Regions from separate parts of the Kitasatospora sp. NPDC101447 genome, predicted to be linked through region 1. Evidence: riboswitches for the same ligand, from Rfam matches in the RefSeq annotation. Region 1 holds a riboswitch; each other region holds the start of a gene.
The links. A riboswitch is a leader RNA that binds a small molecule or an ion and turns the genes downstream of it on or off. The one in region 1 is predicted to bind cobalamin.
Positions count from the first base shown of each region.

Region 2: it holds a riboswitch for cobalamin, as region 1 does, so the genes downstream of both, ACIRST_RS08095 (FecCD family ABC transporter permease) here and ACIRST_RS06195 (HoxN/HupN/NixA family nickel/cobalt transporter) in region 1, are expected to answer to the same signal.
Region 3: it holds a riboswitch for cobalamin, as region 1 does, so the genes downstream of both, ACIRST_RS07950 (ribonucleoside-diphosphate reductase subunit alpha) here and ACIRST_RS06195 (HoxN/HupN/NixA family nickel/cobalt transporter) in region 1, are expected to answer to the same signal.
Region 4: it holds a riboswitch for cobalamin, as region 1 does, so the genes downstream of both, ACIRST_RS23540 (cobalamin biosynthesis protein) here and ACIRST_RS06195 (HoxN/HupN/NixA family nickel/cobalt transporter) in region 1, are expected to answer to the same signal.

Region 1 is NZ_JBIWNL010000003.1:269,266-276,712, forward strand. Features, by position in the region: gene ACIRST_RS06160 (CobW family GTP-binding protein) at 1-620, opposite strand, end outside; gene rpsN (30S ribosomal protein S14) at 626-931, opposite strand; gene rpmB (50S ribosomal protein L28) at 931-1,167, opposite strand; gene rpmG (50S ribosomal protein L33) at 1,307-1,471, shown strand; gene ACIRST_RS06180 (type B 50S ribosomal protein L31) at 1,530-1,778, shown strand; gene ACIRST_RS06185 (XRE family transcriptional regulator) at 1,926-2,498, opposite strand; gene ACIRST_RS06190 (DMT family transporter) at 2,699-3,553, shown strand; gene ACIRST_RS06195 (HoxN/HupN/NixA family nickel/cobalt transporter) at 3,737-4,852, opposite strand; cobalamin riboswitch at 4,884-5,100, opposite strand; gene ACIRST_RS06200 (metalloregulator ArsR/SmtB family transcription factor) at 5,183-5,566, shown strand; gene ACIRST_RS06205 (hypothetical protein) at 5,621-7,315, shown strand; gene ACIRST_RS06210 (AAA family ATPase) at 7,389-7,447, opposite strand, start outside.
Region 2 is NZ_JBIWNL010000004.1:223,465-230,911, forward strand. Features, by position in the region: gene ACIRST_RS08065 (SigB/SigF/SigG family RNA polymerase sigma factor) at 1-943, opposite strand, end outside; gene ACIRST_RS08070 (anti-sigma regulatory factor) at 1,118-1,528, opposite strand; gene ACIRST_RS08075 (GNAT family N-acetyltransferase) at 1,725-2,201, opposite strand; gene ACIRST_RS08080 (nuclear transport factor 2 family protein) at 2,212-2,595, opposite strand; gene ACIRST_RS08085 (ABC transporter substrate-binding protein) at 2,683-3,675, opposite strand; gene ACIRST_RS08090 (ABC transporter ATP-binding protein) at 3,694-4,494, opposite strand; gene ACIRST_RS08095 (FecCD family ABC transporter permease) at 4,611-5,708, opposite strand; cobalamin riboswitch at 5,845-5,970, opposite strand; gene sodN (superoxide dismutase, Ni) at 6,053-6,448, opposite strand; gene sodX (nickel-type superoxide dismutase maturation protease) at 6,706-7,068, shown strand; gene ACIRST_RS08110 (CGNR zinc finger domain-containing protein) at 7,072-7,447, opposite strand, start outside.
Region 3 is NZ_JBIWNL010000004.1:191,174-198,620, forward strand. Features, by position in the region: gene ACIRST_RS07940 (hypothetical protein) at 1-136, opposite strand, end outside; gene ACIRST_RS07945 (ribonucleotide-diphosphate reductase subunit beta) at 221-1,216, opposite strand; gene ACIRST_RS07950 (ribonucleoside-diphosphate reductase subunit alpha) at 1,237-3,636, opposite strand; cobalamin riboswitch at 3,827-3,970, opposite strand; gene ACIRST_RS07955 (glycosyltransferase family 39 protein) at 4,033-5,889, opposite strand; gene ACIRST_RS07960 (glycoside hydrolase family 26 protein) at 5,886-6,995, opposite strand; gene ACIRST_RS07965 (glycosyltransferase family 2 protein) at 7,001-7,447, opposite strand, start outside.
Region 4 is NZ_JBIWNL010000016.1:147,995-155,441, forward strand. Features, by position in the region: gene ACIRST_RS23535 (cobyric acid synthase) at 1-1,103, opposite strand, end outside; gene ACIRST_RS23540 (cobalamin biosynthesis protein) at 1,100-2,086, opposite strand; cobalamin riboswitch at 2,284-2,418, opposite strand; gene ACIRST_RS23545 (helix-turn-helix domain-containing protein) at 2,614-3,312, shown strand; gene ACIRST_RS23550 (prolyl oligopeptidase family serine peptidase) at 3,518-4,642, shown strand; gene ACIRST_RS23555 (hypothetical protein) at 5,455-6,780, shown strand; gene ACIRST_RS23560 (phosphatidylcholine/phosphatidylserine synthase) at 6,897-7,447, opposite strand, start outside.

The DNA.
Region 1 (7,447 bases):
ACCCTGGCGGTGGCGTGGAGCTGACGCAGCAGCGCGAGCCCCGGCGCGTGCGCCGTGGCGCGCGGGACGGCGAGGGTGGTGGCGTACTCGATCTGATGGGCGAGCGCCTCCGCGCGGGTCCGCTCGTCCCGCCCGGCGGTGTGCTCGCCGTGGTCCACCAGGTCGTCGGGGACGGACAGTTCGCCGATCAGGCGGTCCGGGTCGACCGCGGTGACCACGCCCGCGAGCTCGACGACGTCCGCGAGCTGCCGGCCGTCCGACTCCCCTCCGGCGATCACCTCCACGGCCGGGTGCGGGTCGCTGCCGCCCCACAGTTCGACGATCGCGAGCCCGTGGCGGCCCTCGTCGGCGATCTCCAGCAGCCGGGGCAGGAGGTCCTCGCGCAGGGCGCAGCACGGGCAGTCGTTCGTCAGCGGTACGTCGTCCACGTCGAACGCCCCTCCGGCGTCCTGCAGTTCGCGGTGGACGAGGCCGAGCGAGGCGTCCCGCAGATCGTGCCGAAGCACCACCGCGTCCACCGCGGCGGCGGCCAGTTCCCCGACGGCGGCGCGACGTTCGTCGGCGTGCAGACCGGCGACGACGACCACCGGCAGCTTGATCCCGTCCGGGTCGGCCGTCATGCCGCTCACCAGCTGGCCTTGCGGACGCCCGGCAGGTGACCGGCGTGGGCGTGCGTGCGGAGGTTGACCCGGGAGAGGCCGAAGGCGCGCAGGTAGCCGCGGGGGCGGCCGTCCACGGCGTCGCGGTTGCGGATCCGGGTGGCACTGGCGTCGCGCGGCTGGCGGGCGAGTTCGGTCTGCGCGGCGGCGCGCTCGGCGGGGTCGGTGCCGGGCCGGGCGATGATCCGCTTCAGTTCGGCCCGGCGCTCTGCGTAGCGGGCGACGACGGCGCGCCGCCGTTCGTTCTTGGCGATCTTGCTCTGCTTGGCCATCAGACCTTCTCCCCCCGGGCCCGGATGCGGGCGACGGCGGCCTCGATGCCGATCGCGTCGACGGTGCGGATGCCCTTGGCGCTCAGCACGAGCCGGACGTACCGGCCCTCGCTGGGCAGCCAGTAGCGCTTGCGCTGGATGTTGGGGTCGAAGCGGCGGGGGGTGCGGCGGTGCGAGTGCGAGATCGCGTTGCCGAAGCCGGGCCGGCGGCCGGTGAGTTGGCAGTGGGCAGACATGGGTGCTTCTTGCTCCCTGGCGTCCGGGAATGGGCAGGACGGAGCTCACGTTACACCAGATGAAAATGACATCCATTTCGGTGTACGGTTTCGGCCCGGCACCCCGGACACCCGCACCACGACCCCAGGAGGACACCCCGTGGCCCGCAGCGAACTGCGTCCCGTCATCAAGCTCCGTTCCACCGCCGGCACCGGCTTCACGTACGTGAGCCGCAAGAACCGCCGCAACGACCCGGACCGGATGGTCCTGCGCAAGTACGACCCGGTCGCGGGCCGGCACGTCGACTTCCGCGAGGAGCGCTGAGCACCCCCGCACCCAGCCCCGAACCCGAACCCGACCGACCCCCAGGAGGAACCCCGCCATGAAGCCCGGAATCCACCCCGCCTACCGTCCGGTCGTCTTCCGCGACAAGGTCGGCGGCCTCGCCTTCCTGACCCGGTCGACGGTCACCGGCGACCGCACCGTCGTCTGGGAGGACGGCAACACCTACCCGGTGATCGACGTCGAGATCTCCTCGGCGAGCCACCCCTTCTACACCGGCCAGTCCCGCGTGCTCGACACCGCGGGGCGGGTCGAGCGCTTCCGCCAGCGGTACGGCGACCGGCACTGACGGCGACCGGCACCCGCGACCGAAGGCAGTCGGCGCCCGCCACTGAGGGCGGTCGACACCGAGAACGCCGCAACGGCGCCTCCCCGGGTGGGGAGGCGCCGTTGCGGCATGCGAGCAAGGGGGCCGCAACCGGGGCGGCGCCGGGGATCAGCGCGGCGGCGGTACCGAGACCACCATGGTCAGCGCCAGCGTCCGCTCCCCCGCATTGCGGTAGACGTGCGGGTACGAGGCGTCGAAGGAGACCGTGCCGCCGACCGGCACCGGGTGCTCGCGCTCGTCGTGCACCAGGGTCAGCTCGCCCTCGTCGACCCGGACGATCTCCACCGTCCCGGCCGGGTGCGGCTCCGAGGAGTACTCCTCGCCCGGCTCCATCCGCCAGCTCCACAGCTCCAGCGGGCCGGGCGCCTCGATTCCGTGCAGCAGGGTGCCGGTACCACCTGACGGCCCGGCCCACAGCGGCACGGCCTGGTCGGCCGGCACGATCCGGACGTCCGGACCCTTCTCGTAGTCGAGCATCGTGGCGACCGAGACGCCCAGCGCGTCGCCGAGCCGGACGACGGTGGCCACGCTCGGGTTGGTACGGCCCTGCTCGATCTGGACGATCATGCCGCGGCTCACCCCGGAGCGGGCGGCGAGGGCGTCCAGGGTGTGACCGCGCTCGGTGCGCAGCCGCTTGAGGTTCCGGGCGAGAGCCCGGGAGACGAGGTCGGGGTCCGGCACGCGGTCAGTCCTCCGGTGTGTCCACTGGTCGAAACAGTACGAAATAGTGTTCGGCAAGTTCAGTTTGTTGCACTACGCTGCCAAACCTCGGCAACGAGTCCATCCGACTGTACTTCGGAGTGCATTGTGCTGTCCTTGAGTCCCTCCGTGCCCGGCGGGCCCACCGCCCCGGGCAGCCCCCTGCGGCCCGGGGCCCGCCCGTGACCGCCCTGCTCGCGCTCTCCGCCAGCCTGCTCTGGGGCGTCGCCGACTTCGGCGGCGGCGCACTCGCCCGGCGGCTGCCCGCGCTCGCCGTGGTGGTCGCCTCCCAGGCGGCGGCCGCCGCCGTACTGCTGGCCGCCGTCCTCGCCACCGGCGGCTGGGCCGACGCCTCCCCCGCCCTCTGGTACGCGGTCGCGGCCGGGGTGATCGGCCCGTTCGCGGTCCTCGCCTTCTACCGCGCGCTCGCCCTCGGCCCGATGGGCGTGGTCTCGCCGCTGACCACCGTCGCCGTCCTGGTGCCCGTCGGCGTCGGCCTCGCCCTCGGCGACCGCCCGGGCCCCGGTCGGATCGCCGGGATCGCCGTCGCGGTGGCCGGTGTGGTGCTCGCCTCCGGGCCCGAGCGCGGCGGCCGGGCCGCCGCCCGCAGCACCCTGCTGCTCACCCTGGGCGCCGCCCTCGGCTTCGGCACGGTGATGGCCCTGATCGCGCACGCCTCGGCCGGCGGCGGCCTGCTGCTGGTGCTGTGCGTCCAGCGGCTGTGCAACGTCGCCGTCGGCGGCACCGTCCTGGTGGCCGGCCTGCGCCGCTCCGGGGCTGCGGCCGGCCTGCTGCCGGGACTGCGGGCCCGGCTGCCGCTGCTCACCGCGGTCGGTCTCGCCGACGTCGTCGCCAACGCCGTCTTCGCGATGGCCTCGCACCGCGGCTCGGCCACGGTGGCCGCCGTCCTCTCCTCGCTCTACCCCGTGGTCACCGCGCTGATGGCACGCGGGGTGTTCAAGGAGCGGCTGCGCCCGGTCCAGGTGGTCGGCGCCGGGCTCGCCGTCGCGGGAACGCTGCTGCTCGCGGCCGCATGAGAGGCGCTCGTGGGGCTGCCCCATGAGCCGCGCTCATGGGGCGGCCGCATGAGCCGGGCTCATGCCCCGACGCCATGAGCCGACCTCATGCCCCCGACGCCATGAGCCGACCTCATGGGACCCCATGAGTCACGCTCATGCCCGACGTCATGAGCCGCGCTCATGCCCCCGGGCTCGGACCCGTCACGAGCCCTCGGGCGCCCAGCGCTTCTCCACCCGGGCGAGCTTCCAGTACCCGATCGCCAGCGCCCAGACCACCACGAACAGCCCGGCGATCGCGTAGCCGACGTTGTCCAGCGAGATGTCCGCGATCCAGCCGCTCACCGGGTCGGTGAGGTCGAACTTCTCGTGCAGCACCCCGACCAGCTCGATGGTGCCGATGATGAAGGCCACCGCGATCGACAGCCCGGTGATGGTCAGGTTGTAGTACACCTTGCGCACCGGGTTGGCGAAGGCCCACTGGTACGCGAAGTTCATGAACGTCCCGTCCAGGGTGTCGAACAGGCTCATCCCGGCTGCGAACAGCAGCGGCAGGCAGACGATCGCGTACCAGGGCAGTCCGGCGGCCGCACCCGAGCCGGCCATCACCATCAGGGTGACCTCGGTCGCGGTGTCGAAGCCCAGGCCCAGCACCATGCCGACCGGGAACATCTGCCCCGGCCGGGTGATCGACCGGGTGGCCCGGTTCAGCACCCGGGCCATGAAGCCGCGCGAGTCGAGGTGCGCCTCCAGCTCCGCCTCGTCGTACTGCCCGGCGCGCATCGCCCGGAACACCTTGAGGATCCCGAGCAGCGCCGCCAGGTTGAGCGCCCCGATCAGGTACAGGAACGCGCCGGAGGCCGTCGTCCCGACCACCCCGAGCCACTTGTGGGTGGTCGACTCGTCGTCCATCAGCGTGTTCGCCAGCTGCGCGCCGCCCGCCACCAGGGCGGCCATGATGACCACCATCGAGGAGTGCCCGAGGGCGAACCAGAAGCCCACCGAGACCGGCCGCTTGCCGTCCGCCATCAGCTTGCGGGTGGTGTTGTCGATCACCGCGATGTGGTCGGCGTCGAAGGCGTGCCGCATCCCGAGGGTGTACGCGGTGATACCCAGGCCCACCCCGAAGACCTGGGTACCGACCGCGTACCGCTCGGGTGCCACCAGAAAGATGAGCGTCCCGAAGGCCACCACGTGCATGGCCAGGATCACGCCCATCAGCCCGGCCGTGCGGACGGTGTCCTCGCGCCGCCACCGGAAGGTGGGCAGCACGGAGGGAGCCGCTGCGGCCTCCGCGGCGGCGGTTTCGGGCAGGGTCATCTGCGGATCACGCTCCAGCACCTCGTGGAATCACTTCGTGAGATGCCGCGGCCGGTCTCCTGGCTTACGGGACACGCCCGTACCCGCCTTCCCGGGTGCGCGAGGCGCCCAGTGACGTCGTGGGTACGGACGGCGCTCCCCCGCGGACGGGGGAACGGCCCGATCACAGTGGCGAGGGCCGCTCCGGACTCCGGACCCCTGAGGGTCCGTCACCGGTCTTCCCGAGCACCACGGCGGGCTACACGGTAGGGGCCCGGCCCCGACCCATGCAAGGCTGCGCACCTGCGCAGGTGTCCAGGATCACAGCCGCCCGCCTGCAAGAATGTCCGCATGCATCTCGTACCGGCCGACCGCGCGGGCCACCGCACCATCGACGGACACCGGGTCTGCGAGGCCATCGCCGCGATCGGTGACGCCGCGCACGTCCGGTCCTGGGCCGAGCGGTTCTCGCTGCTCGCCGACCCCGGACGGCTCGCCCTGCTGCTCGCCCTCCACCGGGCGGGCCCGCTCGCCGTCACCGACCTCGCGGTCGCCACCGGCATGCGCGACCCCGCCGTCTCCCAGGCCCTGCGGCTGCTCCGCACGGCCGGCGTGGTCACCGGCGACAAGGACGGACGAGTCGTGCGCTACCGGCTCGTCGACCAGGACATGCGCCCCCTCCTCGACGAGTGCGTCGCCGCCGAGCACCACGAGCCCACCGCCGCGGCCGGCTGACCGACACTCGGGAAACGCGGCCGCACCGGCACCCCGGATGAGTACGATCATGGTGTGCCGTCCCACCCCCACGCCTGGCCCGCCGACCGCTGGAACACCCGACCGGTCAAGGCCCGCGTGCTGGCGGTCGCCCGCACCCTCACCTCCGCCACCCGGGTCCTGGACGTCCTCACCCTGCTGCACCCGGACGGCGTCGAGCGGTACTTCACCGTCAACCCCGGCTCCGCCTTCGCCGATCGCGCCCTGGACGAATACCTGCACGGCCTGCCCGGCTTCACCCTGCTGGACTGGGAGGACGCCGTCCGGCACCGGTTCGACCTGGCCGTCTCCTGCGCCGTGCACTCCTCCATGCACCGCCTGGACGCCCGGCTCGTCGTGCTCCCGCACGGCGCCGGCTACAACCGCCTGGTCACCGAGTCCACCGGCGACACGGTCAGCGCCGCCGGCCTCTCCCGCAAGGAACTCACCCACCGCGGGCGGGTGTTCGTGGACGTCCTCGGCCTCTCCCACCCGGAGCAGCTGGACCGCCTGCGGGTCTCCTGCCCCGAGGCACTGGACGTCGCCCGGGTGGTCGGCGACCCGTGCCTCGACCGGATGCTGCGCAGCCTGCGCTCCCGCGACGCCTACCGCGCCGCGCTCGGCGCCGTCGACGGCCGGCGGCTCGTCGTCGTCAACTCCACGTGGAGCGAGCACTCGTTATTCGGCCGCCGCCCCGACCTGCCCCAACGCCTGGTCCGCCGGCTGCCCGCCGACGAGTACACCGTCGCCGTCGTCCTGCACCCCAACATCTGGAGCCGCCACGACCCCGAGGCCCTGCTCGACGCCGCCCGCCGGATGGGCCTGCGCCTGATCCCGCCGCACCAGGGCTGGCAGGCCGCCCTGGTCGCCGCCGACTGCCTGATCGGCGACCACGGCTCGGTCTCCGTCTACGGCGCCGCCCTGGAGCGGCCCACCGTGCTGGTCGCCACCGGCGCCGCCGAACTCGACCCGCGCTCCCCCGGCTACGCCTTCGGTCAGGCCGCGCCCCTGCTCGACCCCGACGGCGACCTCGCCGCCCAGCTCGAACTGGCCCTGGCCAAGCGGGACCCGGCCGCCCTGCGCCCGCTCACCGACCGCTCGCTGAGCCGCCGCGGCCGCTCCGCCGAGGTGCTGCGCCCGCTGCTCTACTCCTTCCTGGAACAGCTGGACGAACCGGGGGACGAACCGCTCCTGCCGCCCTACCCCGGGCCCGTCCCGCGTCCCGGCACCACCGACGCGCCCACCGCGTACGACGTCGAGGGCGAGAGCGAGGGCACCGAGGTCGGACTGCGGCGCTACCCCTTCGACCCGGCCGACCACACCCCGCGCGGCTTCCACGCACTCACCGACGAGCACCCCGGCGACGCACTGCGCTACACCGCCGAGGTGCTGGCCCGCACCGAGGTCCGCGCCGAGCGCCCCGCCACCCGCTGGCTCGCCGACACCGTCGCCGAACTCCCCGGCCTCGCCGTCGCGGTGGCCGCCCTCGGACCGGCCCGCCACCTGCTCCGGCTGCGCACCGGGCTGCTCCTCGAAGCCCGCGCCGAACCGGACTGGGGCAGCCCCGAGCCCCGCCTCGACCCGCTGCTGCTCGGCTCCGCCGTGGCCTGCTGGCTCGCCGACGGCGGCGACCCGGCCGGCCTCCCCGAGCACGGGCTCACCGTCCGCACCGGCGAACACCGCACCCGGGTCTGGTTCACCACCGAGCCGCCCCGCCCCTCCCCCTCCTAGCCGTCCCGACCGCTCCGGCCCCGGGCACCGAGTCCCGACCGCCCCTGCCCTAGCCCTCCCGGCCGTCCCTGCCCTAGCCCTCCCCGCCGTCCCGTGCCCGCAGCTCCCGCAGCCGCTCACGGCTGCGCTCCG
Region 2 (7,447 bases), on a different contig from region 1:
GCATCTGGGAGATCCCCACCTCGGCGGCGATCTGCGACTGGGTCATGTTCCGGAAGAACCGCAGCACCAGGATCTTCTGCTCCCGGGGCGGCAGTTGGGCCAGCAGCGGCTTGAGCGACTCGCGGTACTCGACGCCCTCCAGCGCCTCGTCGGTCGCGCCCAGGGTGTCCGCGACGGCCGGCGACTCGTCGTCGCTGTCCGGCACGTCCAGGGACAGCGTGGAGTACGCGTTGGCGGACTCCAGGCCCTCCAGGACGTCCTCCTCGGAGATCCCCAGGTGCTCGGCCAGCTCGTGCACCGTGGGGGAGCGGCCGTGCCGCTGGGAGAGCTCGCTGGTCGCCGTGGTGAGCGACAGCCGCAGCTCCTGCAGACGGCGCGGGACGCGCACCGCCCAGCCCTTGTCGCGGAAGTGCCGCTTGATCTCCCCGACGATGGTCGGCGTCGCGTAGGTGGAGAACTCGACCCCGCGCTCGTGGTCGAAGCGGTCCACCGACTTGATCAGGCCGATGGTGGCGACCTGGGTGAGGTCGTCCAGCGGCTCGCCCCGGTTGCGGAAGCGCCGGGCCAGGTGCTCGACCAGCGGGATGTGCATCCGCACCAGCTGGTTGCGCAGCTCGACCCGCTCCGGCGAGCCCTCGGGCAGCGCCGACAGGCGGACGAACAGGGCGCGGGCGGCCTCCCGGTCCGGGGCGCCGGAGCGGTGCGCGCCCTGCGCGGGCACGGCGCCGTGCAGCTCAGCCTCGGCCGTCTCGTCCGCCCGGTCCGCCGGCTCCGGCGGGGGGACGGAGTCGGGCGTCGGCTCAGACGTCGGCTCGGTCGGGTGGCTCATCCGGTGGGCGTCCTTCGGGTGCGCTTCGTCGTTGGCGGCGAGGCCGGGAACGCTCGCCTGGGTCGGTACGGCAGGTCCCGCCGTCGCGAGGCCGGTACGGTCCAGATCACTCACGGCCATTCCCCCGTTCCGTTCCGGGAGCACCGGGGCCGCGGCCCCGGAATCGTCTCGTTGGTCGTACCGCCCGGAGGCGGTACCGGGAGCCGTCCGCCCGGCCCCGGGAGGGGGTGCGGCGGACGGCCCTTGCGCGGGTGCTGCTCGGTCTGTGCGGTGCGGTCCGGCGCCCGGCTAGTGGGCCGTGGACCCGCCGCGCTTCTTGTGCAGGCTGATCGACACGGTGTTGTCCTCGCCGACCGAGGAGTCGACCTCGCCGGCCAGCGCGGAGAGCACCGTCCAGGCGAAGGTGTCCCGCTCGGGGGCCTTGCCGTCGGTGGTCGGGGCGGCGACGGTCACCTTCAGCGAGTCGCCGACCAGGCGGAACTCGCAGGAAAGGACGGAGCCCGGCACCGCCTGCTGCAGCAGGATGGCGCAGGCCTCGTCGACCGCGATCCGCAGGTCCTCGATCTCGTCGAGGGTGAAATCCAGCCGGGCCGCCAGCCCGGCCGTCGCTGTTCGCAGCACGGAGAGGTAGGCCCCCGCCGCGGGGAGCCGGACCTCCACGAAATCCTGAACACCGAGATCGCCGTCGATCTGGGACACCCTTGCCTCCTGGGTGACGCGCTGTGCTTGCTTGGTACCCCGCTTGTTACCCCTGCTTGCCGCCTCTCAAAGGAGGCACCGGGGTTGCGGGTCCGCCATCACTCTGCCTGCCCTGTTGCACCCCGGTTCGGGGTTACTCATGGTAAGGCATTGCGACGCAGGGTGGCAGACCCTTTCCCGGACTCCGTCGGTCCGCTCAGCGGCGGCCGGCGGCGGCGAGTGCCTCGTCGGTGAGCCGGTACACGGTCCACTCGTCCATCGGCACCGCACCGATCGACTTGTAGAAGTCGATCGACGGCTGGTTCCAGTCCAGCACCGACCACTCCACCCGGGAGTAGCCGCGCTCCACGGCGATCCGGGCGAGCTCCAGCAGCAGGGCCTTGCCGTGGCCGCCGCCGCGCGCCTCCGGGCGGACGTACAGGTCCTCCAGGTAGATCCCGTGGGTGCCGCGCCAGGTCGAGAAGTTGCGGAACCAGAGGGCGAAGCCCACCGGCTCCCCGGTGGTCCCGTCCTCGGCGATCAGGCCGAACACGGCCGGATCGGCGCCGAACAGGGCCTCGCGCAGCTGCTCCTCGGTGGCCACGGCCTCGTGCGGGGCCTTCTCGTACTCCGCGAGCTCACGGATCATGGCGTGGATGACGGGAACGTCGGTGGCGACTGCGGTGCGGATCATGCCAGCGAGCCTACTGCTCGGGCCCCGTCTCGTCCCAGGCCTGGACGGAGGTCTGATCGACGATCCTTCCGTCCCGCAGGTCGGCCATCGAGGCCATCAGCACCCGGACGCCGTCCGGGTAGCGGCAGGACTCCAGGAAGGCGACGTGGTCGTCCTGGACCACCACCTGCTCCAGCTTGTGGGTCATCTCGCGGCCGTAGATGTCGCTCAGCATGGCGCCGATCTCCTCCAGCCCGTGCATCACCAGGGGGTGGCTGGGCTGGGTCTTCCGGTCGACCACGCGCAGTTCGGCGTCCTCCGCGTAGAGCGCCAGGAGGGCGTCGGCGTCGCAGCGTTCGATGCCCTCGCGCAGGGCGCGGGTGTCGAAGGCCGCGGGGGCCGCCATGGTGGTCATGATTCGCTCCTCCGGTCGGGGTCCGTCGGCTCGTACCTAGAGCCTACGCCCGGCACCACCGACCGGAGGGGCCGGAGACCGGGCCGCTCAGCGGGCCGGCACGGTGCGCAGGTACTCGGCCAGGGTGCCGATCGCGGCCGGGTTGCGCGGGCTCTCCACGAGGTCGACGTAGTCCAGCACGAAGATCCGGTCGTTCCTGATCGCGGAGACGCCGGCCAGCGGCGGGAACGACTTGAGGAACTTCCGCTTCTCCTCGGCGCCCGGGGTCGCGTAGTCGTTGATCACGATCACCTCGGGGTCGCGCTGCACCACGCTCTCCCAGCCGGCGGTGACCCAGGTGTCGGCGAGGTCGCCCATGATGTTGGTGCCGCCGGCCTTGGCGATGATCTCGTCGGCGGCGGCGAACTTCCCGGCGGTGTACGGCTTGTCCTGCCCGCTGTCGTACAGGAAGACGGACGGGCGGCGCTCGGGCTGCGGGACGGCGGCGATCCGGGCCCTGGAGTCGGCGATCAGCCGGTCGGCGCGGTCCTTGACGTCGAAGATCTCGCCGAGGTTGGCCAGGTCCGTGTAGAGCGCGTCCAGCGGGTCCATCACGCCGCGTTCGGTGCCCCTGCCGCTGCGGCAGGACTCGCTGAGCACGTACGAGTCGATGCCGAGGGCCTTGAACGCCTGCGGGGTGACGCCGCTGCCCTCGTCGAAGCCGTAGTGCCAGCCGGCCAGCACCAGGTCGGCCCTGGCGTCCAGGGCGATCTCCTTGGTGAGCACCTTCTTGGAGAGCCAGGCGGTCTGCTGGTAGCCGTCCTTCCACGGCACCTTGTCGACCCGGCCCTTGTCGTCGGGCATGACGTAGCCGGCCATCCGGTCGGCCAGGCCGAGGGAGAGCATCAGCTCGGTGATGTTGACGTCGTTGGTGACCACCCGGGCCGGCTTCTGCGGGAAGGTCAGCTCCTCGCCGCAGTTCTGCACGGTCACCGGGTAGTGGGCGGAGCCGGTCGAGGCCTGCCGGGGGGCGATCTCCGCGCCGCAGGCGGTAAGTCCGAGGACGAGCAGGGTGGCGGCGGCAACGGCCTTGGTGCGCACGGTGGTTCCTTCGGTGGTTCAGGCGTCGGGGGTACGGGCGTCGGCGGTCCGGGCCCCGGGCGTCCGGGTGTCGGGGGAGCGGTCGAGGCGGTCGAACAGCAGCTGGAGGGCGCCGGTCTCCGGGTGCCGGACCGGCGTGGCCCGGACACCGAACACCTCGGCCAGCAGGGCGGGTCGGAGCACCTCGGCGGGCGGTCCGGAGGCCACGATCCGGCCGGCCCGCAGGACGTACAGCAGGTCGCAGTGGCTCGCCGCCAGGTTGAGGTCGTGCAGCGCGACGAGCACCGTCGGGCCGGCCTCGCGGGCCAGCGCCAGGACCTCCAACTGGTGGGCGACGTCGAGGTGGTTGGTGGGTTCGTCGAGCACCAGCAGGCGCGGCTCCTGGACCAGCGCGCGGGCGAACAGCACCCGCTGCTTCTCGCCCCCGGACAGGCTCAGGAAGCCCCGTCCGGCGAGGTGCCCGGCCCGGACCTTCGCCAGGGCGCCGGCGCAGCGCTCCCGGTCCGCGTCGGTCGGGGCGCCGAGGCCGCGCCGGTGCGGCAGCCGGCCCATGGCGACCACCTCGGCCACCGTGAAGTCGAACTCGGCGGAGTGCTCCTGGGTCAGCGCGGCCACCCGCCTGGCCGTCTCCCGCGCGGAGAGCGCGTGCAGGTCGTCGCCGTCGAGCCGGACGGCCCCGCCGGTGGGCTTCAGCACCCGGTAGACGCAGCGCAGCAGGGTCGACTTGCCGCTGCCGTTCGGTCCGACCAGGCCGACCACCTGCCCGGCGGCGGCCGCCAGGCTCACCTCGTGGACGATCCGGGTGCCGGCCGACTCCACCGAGACGGTGTCGACGTCGAGGTCCTGGGCCTTCGCCCGGTCGGGCCGGGCGGTCGAGCCGGCCGGGGCGGCCGGGCCGGTCGTACGGATGGCATCGGTCGTACCGATCGCGTCGGTCACCGTCGGCCTCCGAAGGCGTGGCCGCGCCGACGCATCATCAGCAGGAAGGCGGGCACGCCGAGCACGGCGGTGAACACCCCGACGGGCAGTTCGGCGGGTGCCAGCAGGGTGCGGGAGGCGATGTCCACCCAGACCAGCAGCAGCGCCCCGGCGAGCGGGGCGACCAGCAGCACCCGGCGATGCCCGGCGCCGACCAGCATCCGGGCCACGTGCGGCACCAGCAGCCCGACGAAGCCGATCGCACCGCTGACCGCGACCACCGTGCCGGTGACGGCGGCGGTCACCACGAACAGTTCACGGCGCATCCGGTCCGGGTCCACACCGAGCGAGGCGGAGGTCTCGTCGCCCATGGCGAGCGCGTCCAGCCGTCCGGCGGCGCAGCCGAGGTGGGCGAGCCCGGCCAGGACGGTGCAGGCGGCGATCGGCACCGAGCCCCAGGTGGCGCCGCCGAGGCTGCCGAGCAGCCACATCATGGCGCTCCGGGCGGCGTCGCCGCGGTCGGCGGCGAAGACCATCAGGGTGGTGGCGGCGGCGAAGCCGTAGGAGAGGGCGGTGCCGGTGAGCACCAGCCGCATTGGCGTGAGCCCGTACGCGGTGCGGGCTGCGAGGTAGACCAGCGTCATCGCGAGCAGTGCGGAGCCGAAGGCGGAGGCGGAGATCGCCCACACCCCGAGCGAGGCGAAGGCGCCGAACAGCAGGACGGCGTTGGCGCCGACGGCCGCGCCGGAGGAGATGCCGAGGACGAAGGGGTCGGCGAGGGCGTTGCGCACCAGCGCCTGGACGGCGACCCCGGTGGCGGCCAGCCCGGCGCCGACCACGGCGGCCAGGACGGTGCGCGGCAGCCGGATCTCCCAGACGATGGCGTACGCGGCCGCCTCGTCGGCCTCCAGCCGACCGCCCGTCAGTCCGGCGCCCAGCAGCCGCAGTACGTGCGGGAGCCCGATCCCGGAGGAGCCCAGCGCGACCCCGCAGACCAGTGACAGCAGCAGGGCGGCGCCGAGGCCGACGGTGAGCGGGAGCACGGGTGTCCGGTGGACGGACGGGCCGCCGGCTACGCGGGTCACGGCTACGCGGGTCACGGATGCGCGGGTCATGGGTGCGCGGGTCACGGATGCGCCTTGCCTCGGGCCGCGGGTGCGCCGGGGCGGGCGCCGGCCGGGGGCGTGCCCGGGCGCCGTCCCCCTCGCAGTCCACGGCGAGTTCTCGGGAGTCCAACGGCCGAGGGCGATCGGGCTGGCGCGGCCGCACCGCGGGTGCGGGCCGTGCTCACCGTTGCGGGTCAGCGCCGGATTCTCACCGGACTTCCCCCTCGGACGCCCTGGCAGCATAACAGGCACTCAGGGTAGGCAACCCTTACCGAGGTCGGGTCGGGTGTGAACGCACGACCGCCCCCGTCCGGCGGTGCGGACGGGGGCGGTCGGGTGGCGACGCGTCAGGCTCAGGCCTGCTTGGTCTCCCAGAAGATCTTGTCGACCTCGGCGATCAGGTCCAGCAGGGCCTGACCGGTGGCCGGGTCGGTGGACGCCTTGGTGGCCGAGGCGGCCTTCAGGGTGTCGTTGATCAGCTGGTGCAGCTGCGGGTACTTCTCGAAGTGCGGGGCCTTGAAGTAGTCGCTCCACAGCACCGAGATGTGGTGCTTGACGGCCTCGGCGCGCTGCTCCTTGATGATGACGGCGCGGGCACGGAAGTGCGGGTCCTCGTTGGCCTGGTACTTCTCCTGGGTGGCCTTGACCGACTCGGCCTCGATCCGGGCCTGCGCCGGGTCGTACACGCCACAGGGCAGGTCACAGTGGGCGTGAGCGGTGGCACGCGGTGCAAACAGACGAGAGAACATGGGAGTCCTTCCTTAGATCGTCTTCCCGCGCCCGAGATTACCCTTCCGCCCTCGTGGTTTCGCGATCGGGCGGTGGGCCTAGGGCAAAAGGCGGACCCGGAACCGGGGTAATCCGGACACCGAACAGGTGACGGTCCGTACGGCAGACTGGGGGCGGGCGTGCGGGAGGAGGAGTCGTGGCACGGAGCGCGGAACCGGAGGGCCGGACCGGGGGCGGCGTGTTGCCGTTCGGGGTCGTCGACGTGGCGGGCCCGTCGATGGTCCCGACCCTGCGCGAGGGCGACCGGCTGCTGGTCCGCTACGGCGCGCCGATCCGGCCGGGCGCGGTGGTGCTCTTCCGCCACCCCTTCCAGCAGGACCTGCTGGTGGTGAAGCGGGCTGCCGGGCGCCGGCCCGGCGGGTGGTGGCTGCTCTCCGACAACCGTCCGGTGGACAGCGACAGCCGCAGCTACGGCGCGGTCCCGGACGAGCTGGTGCTCGGCCGGGTGCTGCTGCGGCTGAGCCCGCGCCCGTCCTGGCTGGCGCCGGGCCGCCGGCTGGAGCGGCTGCTGCTCGCCCCGCGGCTGGCCCGGGTGCCGGGTCTGGCCCGCCGCCTCGGCGCCTGGGTGGAGGACGTCTAGCGCCTACTGCCCGCCGCCCAGCGCGGCCTCCGCCTCCTGGCGCTTGCGGGCCCGGTAGGCGGCGACGTTGGCCCGGGTCGCACAGCGGTCCGAGCAGTAGCGGCGGGAGCGGTTGGTCGAGGTGTCCAGGTAGGCGTTGCGGCAGGGCGCGGCCTGGCAGATGCCCAGCCGGTCGCCGCCCAGCTCGGTCAGGTGGACGGCCAGGCCCATGCAGGCGACCGCGCTGAAGTGCGCGGTGGCGGTCGGCGAGTTGTCGGCCAGGTGCAGGTGCCAGCGGGGCCGTCCGGCGTCGTCCAGGTAGTCGTGCCCGGAGATCAGCGGGCTGACGGGGTACTCCATCAGCAGGCTGTTCAGCAGGTCGACGCCGCGGGTCTCGTCC
Region 3 (7,447 bases), on a different contig from region 1:
GCTCGCGGTCGGGCACCACCGTGACGGTGGGCATCCCCACCCCCTGCACCCGGGCCACGACGGACGGCCAGCGGTCATGACTGACCTGGATCGGCCCGAACGGGCCGTTGATCACACGCTGTTGGAGCTTGGACATTCCTGGCTATCCCCCGAACACCGAGAACCGACAGCGGAGCTGCCGTGACGGCAGCTCCGCTGTTCGCTGAACGTTGTTGTCGACTTAGAAGTCGTCGTCGAAGGAGACCGAACCCTCGACCGCGACCTGGTACGCCGACACGCGCCGCTCGAAGAAGTTGGTCAGCTCCTGGACGTTCTGCAGCTCCATGAAGCCGAACGGGTTGGTCGACCCGTACCGGATCGGCAGACCCAGACGCGCCAGGCGCTGGTCGGCCACCGCCTGCAGGTACTCCCGCATCGAGGCGGTGTTCATGCCCGGCAGGCCCTCGCCGCACAGGTCCTGGGCGAACTGGAGCTCGGCCTCGACGGCCTCCTCCAGCATCTCCGTGACCTGCTTGGCCATCTCGTCGTCGAAGAGGTCGGGCTCCTCCTCGCGGACGGTGTCCACCACCGAGAACGCGAAGTCCATGTGCATGGACTCGTCGCGGAACACCCAGTTGGTACCCGTGGCCAGGCCGTGCAGCAGGCCGCGCGACCGGAACCAGTACACGTACGCGAACGCGCCGTAGAAGAACAGGCCCTCGACGCACGCCGCGAAGCAGATCAGGTTGAGCAGGAACGCCCGCCTGTCCTCCTTCGTCTGCAGCGAGTCGATGTGGTCGACCGCGTTCATGTACTTGAAGCAGAACTGCGCCTTCTGGTGGATGGAGGGGATGTTCTCCACCGCGGCGAAGGCCGCGTTGCGGTCCTCCGGGTCCGGAAGGTAGGTGTCCAGCAGCGTCAGGTAGAACTGGACGTGCACGGCCTCCTCGAACAGCTGGCGCGACAGGTACAGGCGCGCCTCCGGGGAGTTGATGTGCTTGTAGAGGCTCAGCACCACGTTGTTCGCGACGATCGAGTCACCGGTCGCGAAGAAGGCGACCAGCCGGCCGATCATGTGCCGCTCGCCGTCGCTCAGCTTGGCGAGGTCGGCGACGTCGGAGTGCAGGTCCACCTCCTCCACGGTCCAGGTGTTCTTGATCGCGTCCCGGTACCGGTCGTAGAACGACGGGTAGCGCATCGGGCGCAGGGTCAGCTCGAAGCCGGGGTCGAGCAGCATCTTGCGGTCGTCGGGGGTGCTCACTGGCAGGCCTCGCAGGACTCGGGGTTCTCCAGGGAGCAGGCGATGGCGTCCTGCTCGGCCTGGGTCATGGTGGGGGCGGGGACCGGCACGGCGCTGCGGGCGGCACCGGAGGCGGCCTGGGCGATGCGGGTCGCGGGACGCGAGCGCAGGTAGTAGGTGGTCTTCAGACCCACCTTCCACGCGTAGGCGTACATCGAGCTCAGCTTGCCGATGGTCGGCGCCGCCATGAACAGGTTCAGCGACTGGCTCTGGTCCAGGTACGGCATGCGGGCCGCGGCCAGGTCGATCAGCGCGCGCTGCGGCAGCTCCCAGGCCGTCCGGTAGAGCGAACGGACCTCGGCCGGCAGCCAGTTCAGCTCCTGGACGGAGCCGTTGGCGTCGCGCAGCGAGTCGCGGGTCTGCTGGTCCCAGACGCCGAGCTCCTTGAGCTCGCGCACCAGGTACGGGTTGACCTGGAGGAACTCGCCGCTGAGCGTCTCGCGCTTGAACAGGTTGGACACCTGCGGCTCGATGCACTCGTACACGCCGGCGATGGACGCGATGGTCGCGGTCGGCGCGATGGCCAGCAGCAGCGAGTTGCGCAGGCCGGTCTCGGCGATCCGGGCGCGCAGCGCCGTCCAGCGGTCGGCCCACTGCGGGGCGGCCGTCGGGAAGTGGTCGATGTGCAGCTCGCCGCGGGCGGCGCGGGTCTCGCCGTACGCCTCGTGGCGGCCCAGCTGCTCGGCCAGGTCGGCGGAGCGCTCGTACGCGGTGAGCATGATGCGCTCGGCGATGAGCGTGGACAGCCGCGCGGCCTGCGCGGAGTCGAAGTCGATCCGCAGCTTGAAGAAGACGTCCTGGAGGCCCATCACGCCGAGGCCGACCGGGCGCCAGCGGGAGTTGGACGTCCCGGCCTCGGTGGTCGGGTAGAAGTTGATGTCCACCACGCGGTCGAGGAAGGTGACGGCGGTGCGGACGGTGGCGTCGAGGCGCTCCCAGTCCATCGCGCCGAGCAGGTCGTCCGCGGAGGCGCCGACGGCGACGTGCGCACCGAGGTTGACCGAACCCAGGTTGCAGACGGCGGTCTCGGAGTCGTCCGTGACCTCCAGGATCTCGGTGCACAGGTTGGAGGAGTGCACCGTGCGGCCCGGCAGCGCGGTCTGGTTGGCGGCGCGGTTGGAGGCGTCCTTGAAGGTCATCCAGCCGTTGCCGGTCTGCGCCAGGGTGCGCATCATGCGGGCGTAGAGGGTCTGCGCCGGGATGGTGCGGACGGCCTTGCCGGCCTGCTCGGCCTTGCGGTAGGCCTCGTCGAACTCCTCGCCCCACAGGTCGACCAGCTCGGGCACGTCGGCCGGGGAGAACAGCGACCAGTCCGCGTTGGCGTTGACCCGGCGCATGAACTCGTCCGGGATCCAGTGCGCCAGGTTGAGGTTGTGGGTGCGGCGGGCTTCCTCGCCGGTGTTGTCGCGGAGCTCCAGGAACTCCTCGATGTCGGCGTGCCAGGTCTCCAGGTAGACGCACGCGGCGCCCTTGCGGCGGCCGCCCTGGTTGACGGCGGCGACCGAGGAGTCGAGGGTGCGCAGGAACGGCACGATGCCGTTGGACTTGCCGTTGGTGCCGCGGATCAGGCTGCCGCGCGAGCGGATGCGCGAGTAGGACAGGCCGATGCCGCCGGCGTGCTTGGACAGGCGGGCGATCTGCGCGTAGCGGTTGTAGATCGAGTCCAGGTTGTCCAGCGGGGAGTCGAGCAGGTAGCAGCTCGACATCTGCGGGTGGCGGGTGCCGGAGTTGAAGAGCGTCGGCGAGGAGGTGAGGTACTCCAGGCGGCTCATCAGGCCGTACAGCTCGGCCACCTCGCGCACCGACTGCTCGTTGTCGCCGACCGCCAGGCCACAGGCGACGCGGAGCAGGAAGTGCTGCGGGGTCTCGACCACCTTGCGGGTGATCGGGTGGCGCAGCAGGTAGCGGGACTGCACGGTGCGCAGGCCGAAGTACTCGAAGCGGTCGTCGCCCGCGGCGTCGATCAGGGCGTTCAGCGCGGCGGCGTGCTTGGCGACGAAGTCCGCGGTGGTGTCGCCGATCAGGCCCTCGGCGTGGCCGACGGCGATCGAGGCGGAGAAGGACGTGGAGCCCTGGCTGTTCGCCTCGTCGACGATCTCCAGCGCGAGCAGGCGGGCGGCGAGCTTCGAGTACTGCGGGTCCTCGGCGATCATCGACGCGGCGGCGTCCACGGCCAGCCCGCGCAGCTCGGCGAAGTCCGAGCCGGCGTGGCGGCCGCGCAGCGCAGCGGCGGCGACATGGCCGGGGTCGACCTCGGGGAGGTCGACACTGCGGTCGGTGAGCAGCCGCAGCAGGGCGCCGCCGGGGTCGGAGACCTTCGGGTCGATGAAGGCGGTACCGGAGCCCTGGGCGGGCAGGGTGGCTGAGGCAGCGGTGGTCAAGGCGCTCTCTCCTGGCGGCGATCGGCGGCGGTGATCGGAGCCTCGGGCCGGTCGGGGCAGGGGAGCACGGCACGAACGCAAACGGCGTCGCGCGACGGTGTCTCCCCGGCCCGCCCGCGAGGCCCGGAGGGGTGGTGCTTGGTGCTGGCGCGGCCTCTGCGGGAGGGCCGTGGCGCACGCCGCCGGCAGGTACTCGGACTCGCGGGGACAGCTGCTCCAGCCGCCCGCACACCGCTGCGGGGCAGTCCCGGATTCGCACCGGGTTCCCCTGCATCGACAGCAGAAGCGAGCATACATGTAGTGCCGCTGCTCTGCGGCGGCACCATATGTTGTGCCTGTCGTGTCGCCCGCGTGGGCGGGCCCGTCGGCCGGTCAGTGCTTGAGATAGACCTTGTACGTGCTCGAATCGCCGGTCGGCGAAGTGAATTGCGCCACCAGTCGGTACTGCCCGCCGGCCGCCAGCGCGGCGCTCAGGGCGCGGTCGGTGGCGCGCGGCGCGGTGCTGTCGAGGACGACCATCGTGAACCAGCCGTCGCGGATCGCGGCGACGCTCCCGTCGTCCCCGTGGTGCTGCACGCCGGCCGCGTCGCGGTACTCCGTGCCGGTGCGCGCGGAGACCCACTGCTCGGGCTTGCTGACCGCGCCGAGGTAGTACTCGGCGAGTCCGTCGACCTCGGTGAGGTAGCGCCCCTGGGGCACCGCGTGGGACCGCAGGACGGCCAGCAGGCGGCCGGAGTCGGGTCCGTTCTGGTACCGCAGGGCGGACTGCTCCAGGCCGAGGGCGAGCAGCGCGACCCAGACCAGGATGCCGAGCTGGGGGTGGCGGAAGTGGGCGCCCACCAGCCGGGTCAGGCCGACCCCGGCGAGCGGGGCGGCCAGCAGCATGCCGTAGGCGAGGTGGCGGAACAGTGCCCCGGAGGTGCCGGTCCACACGTGCGCGGCCGGGACGAGCAGGGCGGTGGCGGTCAGCACGGTGCCGAGCAGGGCGCGGTGGCCGCGCGAGGTGGGAACGGCCTCCTTCTCGGGCGCGTCGTGCTCGTTCATCTGCTCGCGGCGCGCGTACGCGATCGTGCCGGCCACCGCGAGGACGGTGAACAGGCCGCTCCACTGGACGGTGGAGAACAGGACGGCGCCGGCCGAGCCGGGGGCGTTGCCGTGCGAGGGCGACCACCCGGCGAGCTCGCCCAGCGTGCCGTACGGCAGCAGCAGGACGACGGTGCCGGCGGCCAGCAGCAGGGCGCGCAGGGCGGCCGGGCCGAGGCGGCGGTGCGGACGGGCGGTGGCCAGCGCGAGGCCGACCAGGGCGGGCACGGCGAAGGCCGCGGAGTACGCGACGGCGCAGGCGAGCGCGGCGGCCGGGGCGGCGGTCAGGACCAGCGCCGGATGTCGCCGTGAGGTGAACACCGTGGCCCAGGCCGCGAGGGCGACCAGCAGCACGGCGAGGGACTCGGGGGCGGCGTAGAAGCCGACCACGACGGTGGACTGCAGGACGGCGTAGACGGCTATCGCGCAGATCGCGACCCGCTCGTTGAACAGCCGCCGGGTCAGCGAGTACAGCAGCACGGTGGTGGCCAGCGCGAAGCCGAGGCTGAGCAGCCGGGTGCCCCAGATGCCGTTGGCGTCGGCGGCCGCGCCCGCCAGCGGCGGGTAGAGCCAGGGCGAGCCGTTGATCCGGTCGACCAGGTCGGTGGTGACCGGGGTGCCGTGCATCAGATGGGCGAGCTGCTGGCGGCCGGCGACCATCGCGGCGGCCTCGTCGGGGTGCGCGGCGGCGAGCAGGCGCAGCGAGAGCGCGGCCTGGACGGCCAGGACGGCGCCGAGCAGGCCGCGGGCGATCCAGCGGCGGCGCGGGCTGGTGCCCGGGTCCCAGCCGATCGTGGGGACCTGCGGGATGGTGTACGGGGCCAGCTCGATGCCGTCGGGGTTGGCCTCGGCGGTCGCGGTGGCCGTGGCCGCCCTGGCCGGTGCCGCGGTCGGCGTGGCGGTGTCCGTGCGGGGCCCGGGGACGGTCGGCTCCGACCCCGCGGCCCGGCGACGGGCGGCGCGGCCGGTCGCGGAGCCGGCGGGCGCGGTGCCGGCGGGCGCGGTGCGCTCGGGCGTGGCGCGCTCGGGCGTGGGCCCGTCGGGCGCGGGCCCGTCGGGCACGGCGCCGCCGGGCGGTGCGTCGCCCTTCGGCGCGCGGCGGCGCGGGATGGGGGCGAACGGGTTGAAGTCGGAGTCAGTGCTCATCGGGGGTTCCGGATGTCGAAGCCGTAGCGGGGGTCGGACACGCGCTGCTTGAAGGCGGCGAGGGTGTCCGGGACGGCCTCGACCCGCCAGTCCGCCCGCTTGACGATGTTGAACCAGACGAAGCCGACGATGTCGTCGTGCGCCTCCAGCCCGGAGAACAGCTGGTCGATGTCGGCGCGTTGGCGCTTGCCCTGCTCGGAGGCGGTCTCGCTGATGAAGAAGGGCTTCTTGGAGAAGGTGCGGATCTCGGCCATGGTCGGCCCGTACAGGGTCTCGAAGGTCTTCGGCCCGCTCTTGGTGAAGTAGCCGGTCATGCCGGCCCAGTCGACGTAGGTGTCGCCGGGGTAGTACGGCGCCAGGCGGGTGTTGGGCGCGGGGTCGGTGATGTTGGGGCTCCACACCCAGATCACGTTGGTCGCGCCGGCCTGGTCGAAGATGTCGTGGACGTGGCGCCAGGCGCCGACGAAGTCCGCCGGGCTGGAGGCCTGGCGGCCCCACGGGTACCAGTCGCCGTTCATCTCGTGGGCGATGCTGACGGCGATCGGCAGGTTGAGCTTGGCGACGGCCTTGGCGACGCCGCGCACGTAGTCGTCGGTGTCCCCGGCCGCGATCGAGGCGAGCGAGTGGTCGTACGGCTCCCAGGCCATGTACGGCAGCGCCCCGGCCTCGTAGATCCGCCGCACGCCGGCGGTGTCGAAGCCGCCCTTCCAGTGGGCGTAGTACTCCAGGACGTTGGGCTGCTTGCCGATCGTGGCGCTGTAGGGGCCCAGCGCGTCCATCGAGGCGGGGACGTCGGGCAGGGCGGCGCCGAGGTACTTGAGACCGGGCTTGAGCAGCGGCGTGACGTCGTACGGGACGCCGGCCGGCAGGGCCTTGGGATTGGCGGCCCCGGTGGGGGCGGTGGCGGCACCGGCCGCGGCCGCGGTGCCGCCGGCGGCCTGGCCCGGGGCGGTGGTGGTGGCCGGGGCGGGCGGGGCGAAGCCCTTCTGCATCGCGAAGCCCGGGTCCTCCGGGCCGCAGGCGGTGAGGAGCAGCAGGCCGGCCGTCAGCATCGGGAGCGCCAGCCGGCGACGGAGCCGACCGGCCCCTCGGGGGTGTGCGGTCATGGCGATCACACTGCTTCCGTGGGGCGCGGCTGGACGAGGACCCGGCCCACGATGGTGGCGTAGAACAGGCCGGAGGCGAGGACGAGGGCGAAGTTCAGCGGGCCCATGGTGAGCATCCGCCAGATGCTCAGGAACACCCAGAGCAGGGCCGTTCCGCCACCCCAGGCGATGACGGCGATCCAGAAGCGGCGGGTCTTGTTCTTCTTGGCGCCGCTGGAGCCGGTCGGCTGCCAGGCCATCCGGTTGCGGCGCACGATGTCCCAGATGGCGAAGACGTGCGCCCAGCCGTACATCATGCGGGCGGCCCAGGCCTCCAGCCGGTAGGGGTTGCGGTGCCAGAGCGGGAAGACGACCGTCGCGTAGAGCAGTCCGGGCAGCACCAGCGCGGTGTTCTGCCAGCGGATCAGGTCGGGCCGGGCGAGCAGCAGGACGATCGGGATGAGCGGCGAGAC
Region 4 (7,447 bases), on a different contig from region 1:
TGCGTCGGCAGCAGGCCGAGCCCGTCGACGGCGCCCGCCTTGGACTCCACCTCGTCGACGATCCCGCGCGCCAGCATCTGGTAGCCGCCGCAGACCCCGAGGATCGGCAGCCCGGCCGCCGCGCGCGCCTTCAGCGCCGGTTCCAGGCCGCGCTCGCGCAGCCAGGCGAGGTCCGCCACGGTGGCCCGGGTGCCGGGCAGCACCACCAGGTCGGCGTCGGCCAGCTCCTCCGGCCTGGTGGCCCAGCGCACCAGGACGCCGGGCTCCTGCGCCAGCGCGTCCACGTCGGTGAAGTTGGACAGCCGGGGGAAGCGCACCACGGCCACCCGCAGCACGTCCGCCCCGAGCGGGCCGCGCCCGTCGACCCGGTCCACCACGGTCGACAGGTCCAGCGAGTCCTCGGCGTCCAGCCACAGCCCGGGCAGCATCGGCAGGGTGCCCAGCACCGGACGGCCGGTCAGCCCGTGCAGCATCTCCAGGCCGGGCGCGAGCAGCCGCGCGTCGCCGCGGAACTTGTTGACGAACCAGCCCGCCACGTGCCGCTGGTCCTCCGCGGACAGCAGCGCCAGCGTGCCGTACATCGCCGCGAACACACCGCCCCGGTCGATGTCCCCGACCACCACCACGGGCAGCCCGGCGGCCGTGGCCAGGCCCATGTTGGCGATGTCGCGGTCGCGCAGGTTGATCTCGGCGGGCGATCCGGCGCCCTCGCAGACGACCACCTCGTAGCGGCTGCGCAGATCGGCCAGGCACTCCAGGGCGCGTTCCAGCAGGACGGGCTTGCGCTCGCGGTAGTCCAGCGCGCCCACCTCGGCGACCGGCCTGCCCAGCAGCACCACCTGGCTGCGGCCGTCCGCGCCGGGCTTCAGCAGCACCGGGTTCATCGCCGCCTCCGGCTCCACCCGGGCGGCCTGCGCCTGCATCGCCTGGGCGCGTCCGATCTCGGCGCCGTCGGCGGTGACGAAGGAGTTCAACGACATGTTCTGTGCCTTGAACGGCGCGACCCGCACGCCCTGACGGGCCAGCCAGCGGCAGATGCCGGCGGTGACCACGCTCTTGCCCGCGTCCGAGGTCGTCCCGGCGACCAGCAGCGCGTTCGTCATGCCCTTCCCCTCTTCCCACGGAGCGCGCGCAGCAGGACGTGCCCCGCGACCGTCGTACCCAGCGCCAGCGCGCCCACCCGCCGGGAGAGCGTGCAGGCCCGTTCGATGTCGTCGACCGTGACCGGCCGCAGCTCCCCGCCGAGCACCGGCCGGTGCTCGACGCGCTCGCCGTACTGCAGCGTCCCGCCCAGCCGCACGCCCACCGCGCCGGCGAACGCCGACTCCGCCTGACCGGCGTTCGGGCTCGGGTGCGAGGAGCCGTCGCGCCGCCAGACCCGCCAGGCCGTCCGCGGCTGCGGGGCGGCGGCCACCGTCAGCAGGGCCGTCAGCCGGGCGCCGGGCCAGCCCGCCACGTCGTCCAGCCGGGCCGAGGCCCAGCCGAACCGGGCGTGGCGCGGCGAGCGGTGGCCCACCATGGCGTCGAGGGTGTTCACCGCGCGGAAGGCCAGCAGCCCGGGCGTGCCGGCCAGGGCGCCCCAGGCCAGGGCGTTCACCACGGCGTCGGCGGTGTTCTCGGCCACCGACTCGACCACCGCGCGGGCGATCTGCTGCTCGTCCAGCGCGCTCGGGTCCCGCCCGCACAGGTGCGGCAGCCGCTCCCGCGCGGCCCGCAGGTCGCCCTGCTGCAGCGAGCGGCCGATGGCGCGGGCCTCCCGGGTCAGCGAGGTGCCGCCGAGCACGGTCCAGGTCGCGGCCGCCGCCAGTGCGGCCCGGCCCAGCGGTCGCCGGCCGACGGTACGGTCCAGGGCGAGGGCGCCCGCCGCGACCGTACCCACGCACAGCGCCGTGTACCCGGCCCCGACCGCCCGGTCGTCGCGCCACAGCCGCCGCTCCAGGCGGGTGGCGGCGCTGCCGAAGACGGCCACCGGGTGGCCCCGGCGCGGGTCGGCGAAGCGGGCGTCGGCGGCGTAGCCCACGACGGCGCCCACCGCGAACGCGGCGGCGCGGGCCCAGCGGCGGCCGGCCGCAGGACGGACGGTCACCGGCCGCACGCCGGAAGGCGGCTCATGGAGGGACAGCTCAACGAGAGGGAGCCCAGCGGAAGGCGACTCATCGAGAGGCGACTCATCGGGAGACGGCTCGGCGGAAGGCAGTTCGGAGTCCGGCCGGGCGGGGCAGCCTGCATCGCGTGCGTGTCCTCACTCAGGGTCCGCGCCCTGGATCGACGTAGCGGGGGCGAGAGTCTCCTGGCTTCCGGGTCGGACGCACCCCCGGTGCCTTCCAGCGGCTTCTGACGGCCCGCCGTGGCGAGATTTCCGAGCGTGCTCCCCGGTGACAGTGGCGGGACCGCGCCGGACTCGCACCGGCTTCCTCTCCATGCCTCCGATTGGCCCCAGGATCCCATCACGCGGCCGAACCGGGAGTCAACCGAGGTCACGGAGGGGTTGGTCACACGGGACGGCGGCCGATGAGCTGTGGGATCGCCCAGCGCGGCACCGCCCCCGGGCCGGCCGCTTCGTGGGTTCGGTCGCTGGGGCCGCGCCGTGGTCCGCGCCTAGCGTTCGGTGGCATGCGTCGCAGAAAGCCCCCCGCCGCCCCGCCCCCGGTGCCGTTCTCGCCCGCAGCCGCCCGCGCCCACCGGGCCGCCCTCGGCCTCACCCCCGAACAGGTCGCCGAGGGCCTGGCCGCGCACGGCGTACGGCTGCTGCCCGCGCACGTCCTCGCCTGGGAGAACGGCGAGCTGCGCCCCGGCGAAGCGGAGTTCATCGCCCTCGCCCGCGCCCTCTGGTGCCCCGCCGCCCAGCTGATGGACACCCGTCCGGTCCGGTTGCGCGACCACCGCGTCGCCCGTGAGCTCGGCCAGGCGGCCGTCGCCGAGCGCACCGGCACCACCCTCGACTCCTACCGGCAGGCCGAACTGACCGACCGCTGGGAGGGCGACGAGGAACAGACCCGCGCCCTCGCCGACGTCCTCGGCCTCGGCCTGCCCGAACTCGTCGAGGCCACCGGCCGCGGGGAGGCGCTCGACCACCTCCTCCGCCAGTGCGTCACCGGCCGCTGGCAGCCCCACCTCCGCGCCCTCGCCCGCATCGTCCCCGCCCCCGCCGACACCCTCGCCGACGCCCTCGCCGCCCTCCACCAGGAGCACCACGTCCCCACCCACTGGGGCGCCACCACCCGCACCGCACCGCCCCCGGCCGCCGGCTCCCTCACCCCCCGCTTCTGGCACCTCCTCGACACCGCGGGCACGACCGGGCCGACCGCGTGACAACGGGCACCACCGGGCCGACCGCGTAACAACGGGCACCACCGGGCCGACCGCGTAGCAAGGGGAGGCGGCCGGCCCTCCGACGGCGGGTGCGGATCCGGAGGCCGTGCCCCGGACGGGTCAGCCCGGTGGCCGCGCGGGCGGGGCGCCGGTGGACTGGTGCACGAACACCGTCCGGTCCGAGACCAACAGAGCGGGGAACGATATGCGCTGGGGAACCGCTGCCGTCGTGGCGGCCGCCGCCGTCGGAACCGGGGCCGTCGTCCTGGTGATCGGCCGTCGGGCTTCCGAGCGGATGGTCCGTCCGGTGACCGCCGGGCGGGAGTCCGGGCGGGAGTCCGGGCCGGTCGTGGTCCGGAGCGTCGGCGCCGGGCGGGTCACCTTCACCCGCAGCCCGGAGAGCCTGCACCCCGGCCGCTGGGCGGTCGAGTGGGGCGACAACGGCCACGCCGTCGTCGAGGACGTCCTGCACAGCGACGAGCAGGGCGTCACCCGTCGGCTGGTCCGCGCCGACCAGGGCACGCTCACCCCCGGCACCGAGGTCCGCTTCACCCCCCGCGTCCACCTCGGCGACCCCACCCGGGCACTCGGCCTCGCCTACACCGACACCTCCGCCGACGGGGAACTCGGCGCGCTCCCCGCCTGGCACCTCGACGGCAAGCGCGGCACCTGGGTGATCCTCGTCCACGGCCCGGAGGCCGACCGCCAGCAGACCCTCCCGGTGCTGCCCGTCCTCGACCGCTTCGGCCTGCCCGTCCTCGCCGTCACGTACCGCGGCGACGAGGGAGCCCCGGCCTCCCCGGACGGGTACAGCCACTTTGGCGAGACCGAGTGGCGGGACGTCGAGGCGGCGGTACGGCTGGCGCTCGACAACGGCGCGAGCCGGGTGATCCTCTACGGCTGGTCGGTCGGCGCCACGGTGGTCCTGCAGACCGCGGCCCGCTCGACCTGGGCCCACGCCATCAGCGGCCTGATCCTCGACTCGCCGGTCCTCGACCTGCCGGGCTCCGCCCGCCGCGACGCCGAGCGGCTCGGCTTCCGCGGCGCCGCCGCCGAACTCGGTGTCCTCGCCGCGCGGGGCCGCACCGGGGTCGACCTCGCCGACTTCTCCCGCATCGCCGAGGGCGCCGACCTGCGCGTCCCGACGCTGCTCCTGCACAGTCCGGACGACCGGGTCTCCCCGTTCCACAGCGCCGAGCGGCTCGCCGCCGCCCGCCCCGACGTGGTCAACCTCCAGGCCTTCCCCGGCGCCGACCACGGCACCCTGTGGAACAGCGCCCCCGACCACTACACCGAGCTCCTCCGCCGCTGGCTCACCCCGCTCCTCTGACCCGGGGGCCGTCGGCGGCCGCGCGGCCGGCAGCCGTGGGGCTGCGGGCCGGGCGCCTGGCACGGGGCACGCGGCGCCGGGCCGGGTGGCGGGGGGGGGGGGGCCCCGCCCACCCCCCCCCCCCCGCCGCCCGCCCCCCCCCCCCGCGCCCGGCCCCGAACGTGCGAGGCCCCACCCCCCGGCGGCGAGGGCGCCGCGCCCGGGCGGGGGGGGGGGGGGGGGGGGCGGGGGGGGGGGCGGGGGCGGGGGGGGGGGGGGGGGGGGCGCGCGCCCCCCCCCCCCCCCCCCCGCGCCGAGATCGGCCCGATCCGCCGGTCATCCGTCCGGATTCGGGCTGGACAGCTCCGCCGGGCGTCGAGGGCCCCGGCGTCGATCGCCGCGATCGCCGCGCAGCCGGGGGCACATCCTGGCCCCTGCTGATCACCCCCGCCCTCACACTCCGTGACCGTTCGAACGGGTGCAGCAACCGCCCCGGCTCACCTGGCATGAGCAGGCCACACGTTTCCGGCCAGGCGGTTTGCCTCTGTTGCCCGATCTTGCGGAGGTGCCGCCGCCGGTCGCCCGGTCGTACGGACAACCGGATGTGACAGAAGGCCGGTACAAGGGGAAGACTGCTCGACGTGACGTCTCGGAACCCGCGCGACCGTGATGCCCCGCTCCCGCCTCCGATCGGTACCGGTGCGACGGTGACCCGTCTCCCCGGTACGGCCCACCGGCCAGCCGGTGGCAGGCCGAGCGGGGCGGGTGTACCCCGCAACGGCGTACCCCGGCGACGAGGGCCCGCGCCGGCGCCCGGTCGGGGCCGGGTTCCCGTGCCGGAGGGCTTCCCGGCACCGGCCGAGCTGGCGCCGCTGGCCCGCCGGATGCTGGTGGACGCCGTCCGGATCGCCCGCTGGGCCGGGGAGCTGGAGGAGGTCGACAAGCGCGGCGAGCTGCTCCCGGAGGACGCCCGTGCGGCCGGCCGGGCGCTGGCCATGACGGTCGGCGCCGCCGCCAAGGCCTGGGGGCAGGCGCTCCTGGTGGGCCTGGTGGAGGCCCGGGACGCGGGAGCCGGCCCCGGCTGGCGCCTGCACGCCTGGGAGCACGACGACGAGGCCGTGGTGCGCGGCTGGTCGGCGCTGTTCGACGCCTGGACCCTGCTCGCCCCGGTGCCGCCCGCCGCGCTGCGCGGGGTGTTCGCCGTGCTGGCCGGGCAGGCCGTGGACCAGGCTCCGCAGCTGCTGTCCTTCCTGCACCTGGTGGACGGCCCGGTGCCCGAGAGCGAGCTGCTGGAGCTGCTGCGGCGCGGCCTGGACGAGCGCCGGGTCGGCGGCGGGCCCGGCGGTCCCGGACTGTCGCCGGTGCCGCACGCGGCCTCCGCGGTGTCCGCGGTCCGCGGCACCTGCCGGGAGCCGCAGATCGACACCCCGGCCGCGCCCTCGGACGTGGCCGCGGTCCTGGACTGGATGCTGGACGGCCTGGCGGCCGTCGGCGCGCTCACCCGCAGGAACGATGCGGCCGAGCTGTCGCCGCTCGGCCACTGGGCGGTGCGGGCGAAGCTGGAGGAGATCTGCACGGTCGCGCAGACGGCGGCCGGGCACATCGAGCAGAGCGCCTTCGAGCTGCTGAACGCCTGCGCGGACTACTCGCCGGGCCCGGCCCGCGCCGAGTACCGCGCCTGGGTCGCGGCCCGTCCGGCGGACCGCGCGGTGGCCGAGCTGCTGGACGCGGCGCAGGGCGACGACGCGCTGGTGCGCGGGCTGGCCTTCGAGGCGCTGCGGGTGGCCGGCGGGCCGGCCGAGCAGGCCGTGCGGGCGGCGGTGGACGAGCCGGTGCTGCGCCCGTACGCGCTGCTGTGGCTGGCGGAGCGCGCGGACGAGGGGGTCTCCCCGGCGGACGTGCTGGGCGCGGACGACGCGGCCTGGCTCTGGGTGGACACGGCGGCCGCGGTGCTCGACCACGGCGAGACGGAGCTGCTGGTGGGCCACGTCGAGGGCGCCTCGGCGGGGGACCCGGTGCGGCTGTTCGCGCGGGCCCGGCAGTCCGGGCACCCGCGGGCGGCCTCGGTGCTGACGGCGGTCTCGGGCGTGCACCCGGACCCGGGCGTGGCGCGGGCGGCCCGCCGCTCGGCCTTCAGCGTCCACACCGGCGGCGCGTGATCCCACGGAGCCCGCGGGCACGCGGAGCCGGCGGACCGCAGAACAGGCGGTAGGCATGCGGAAGGGCCCGGAACCGATCGGTTCCGGGCCCTTCCGCATGCGACGGTCGAGCGGCCTCAGCCGAGCCGCGACTCCGCCCGCCGGGCGCGGACGTCGCCGACCTTCTGCCCCACCTTGCGGCGGATCACCAGCAGCGGCGCCATCGCGGCGAGCGTGATCTGGGCGAACGCGCCGACGTGCATCAGCGCGTCGCCGCCGGGCAGGCCGGTGGCCCAGGCCGCCAGGCAGCCGATGGAGACCACGATCCAGCAGAGCGTGGCGGTGGCGAGCAGCCCCTGCGGCTTCGGGTACTCGATCCGGCTGACCATCAGGTACGCGGCGCCGAAGATGGCGAGCAGACCGGGCAGGAACGGCGGGTCGAGCAGCACGATGGCGATGACCGTCATCGCGCCCATCGGGCAGGGCATGCCCTGGAACACCCCGGGCCGCATCTTGACGGCCGAGAAGCGGGCCAGCCGCAGCACGACCGCGAGCAGCACGGTGATCGCGATGAGCGCCGAGAGCTTGCTGTTGGAGCCCTGGGAGACCATGCCCCAGACCGCGACGAAGTAGGCCGGCGCGATGCCGAAGCTGATCAGGTCCGCCAGGTTGTCCAGTTCCGCTCCGA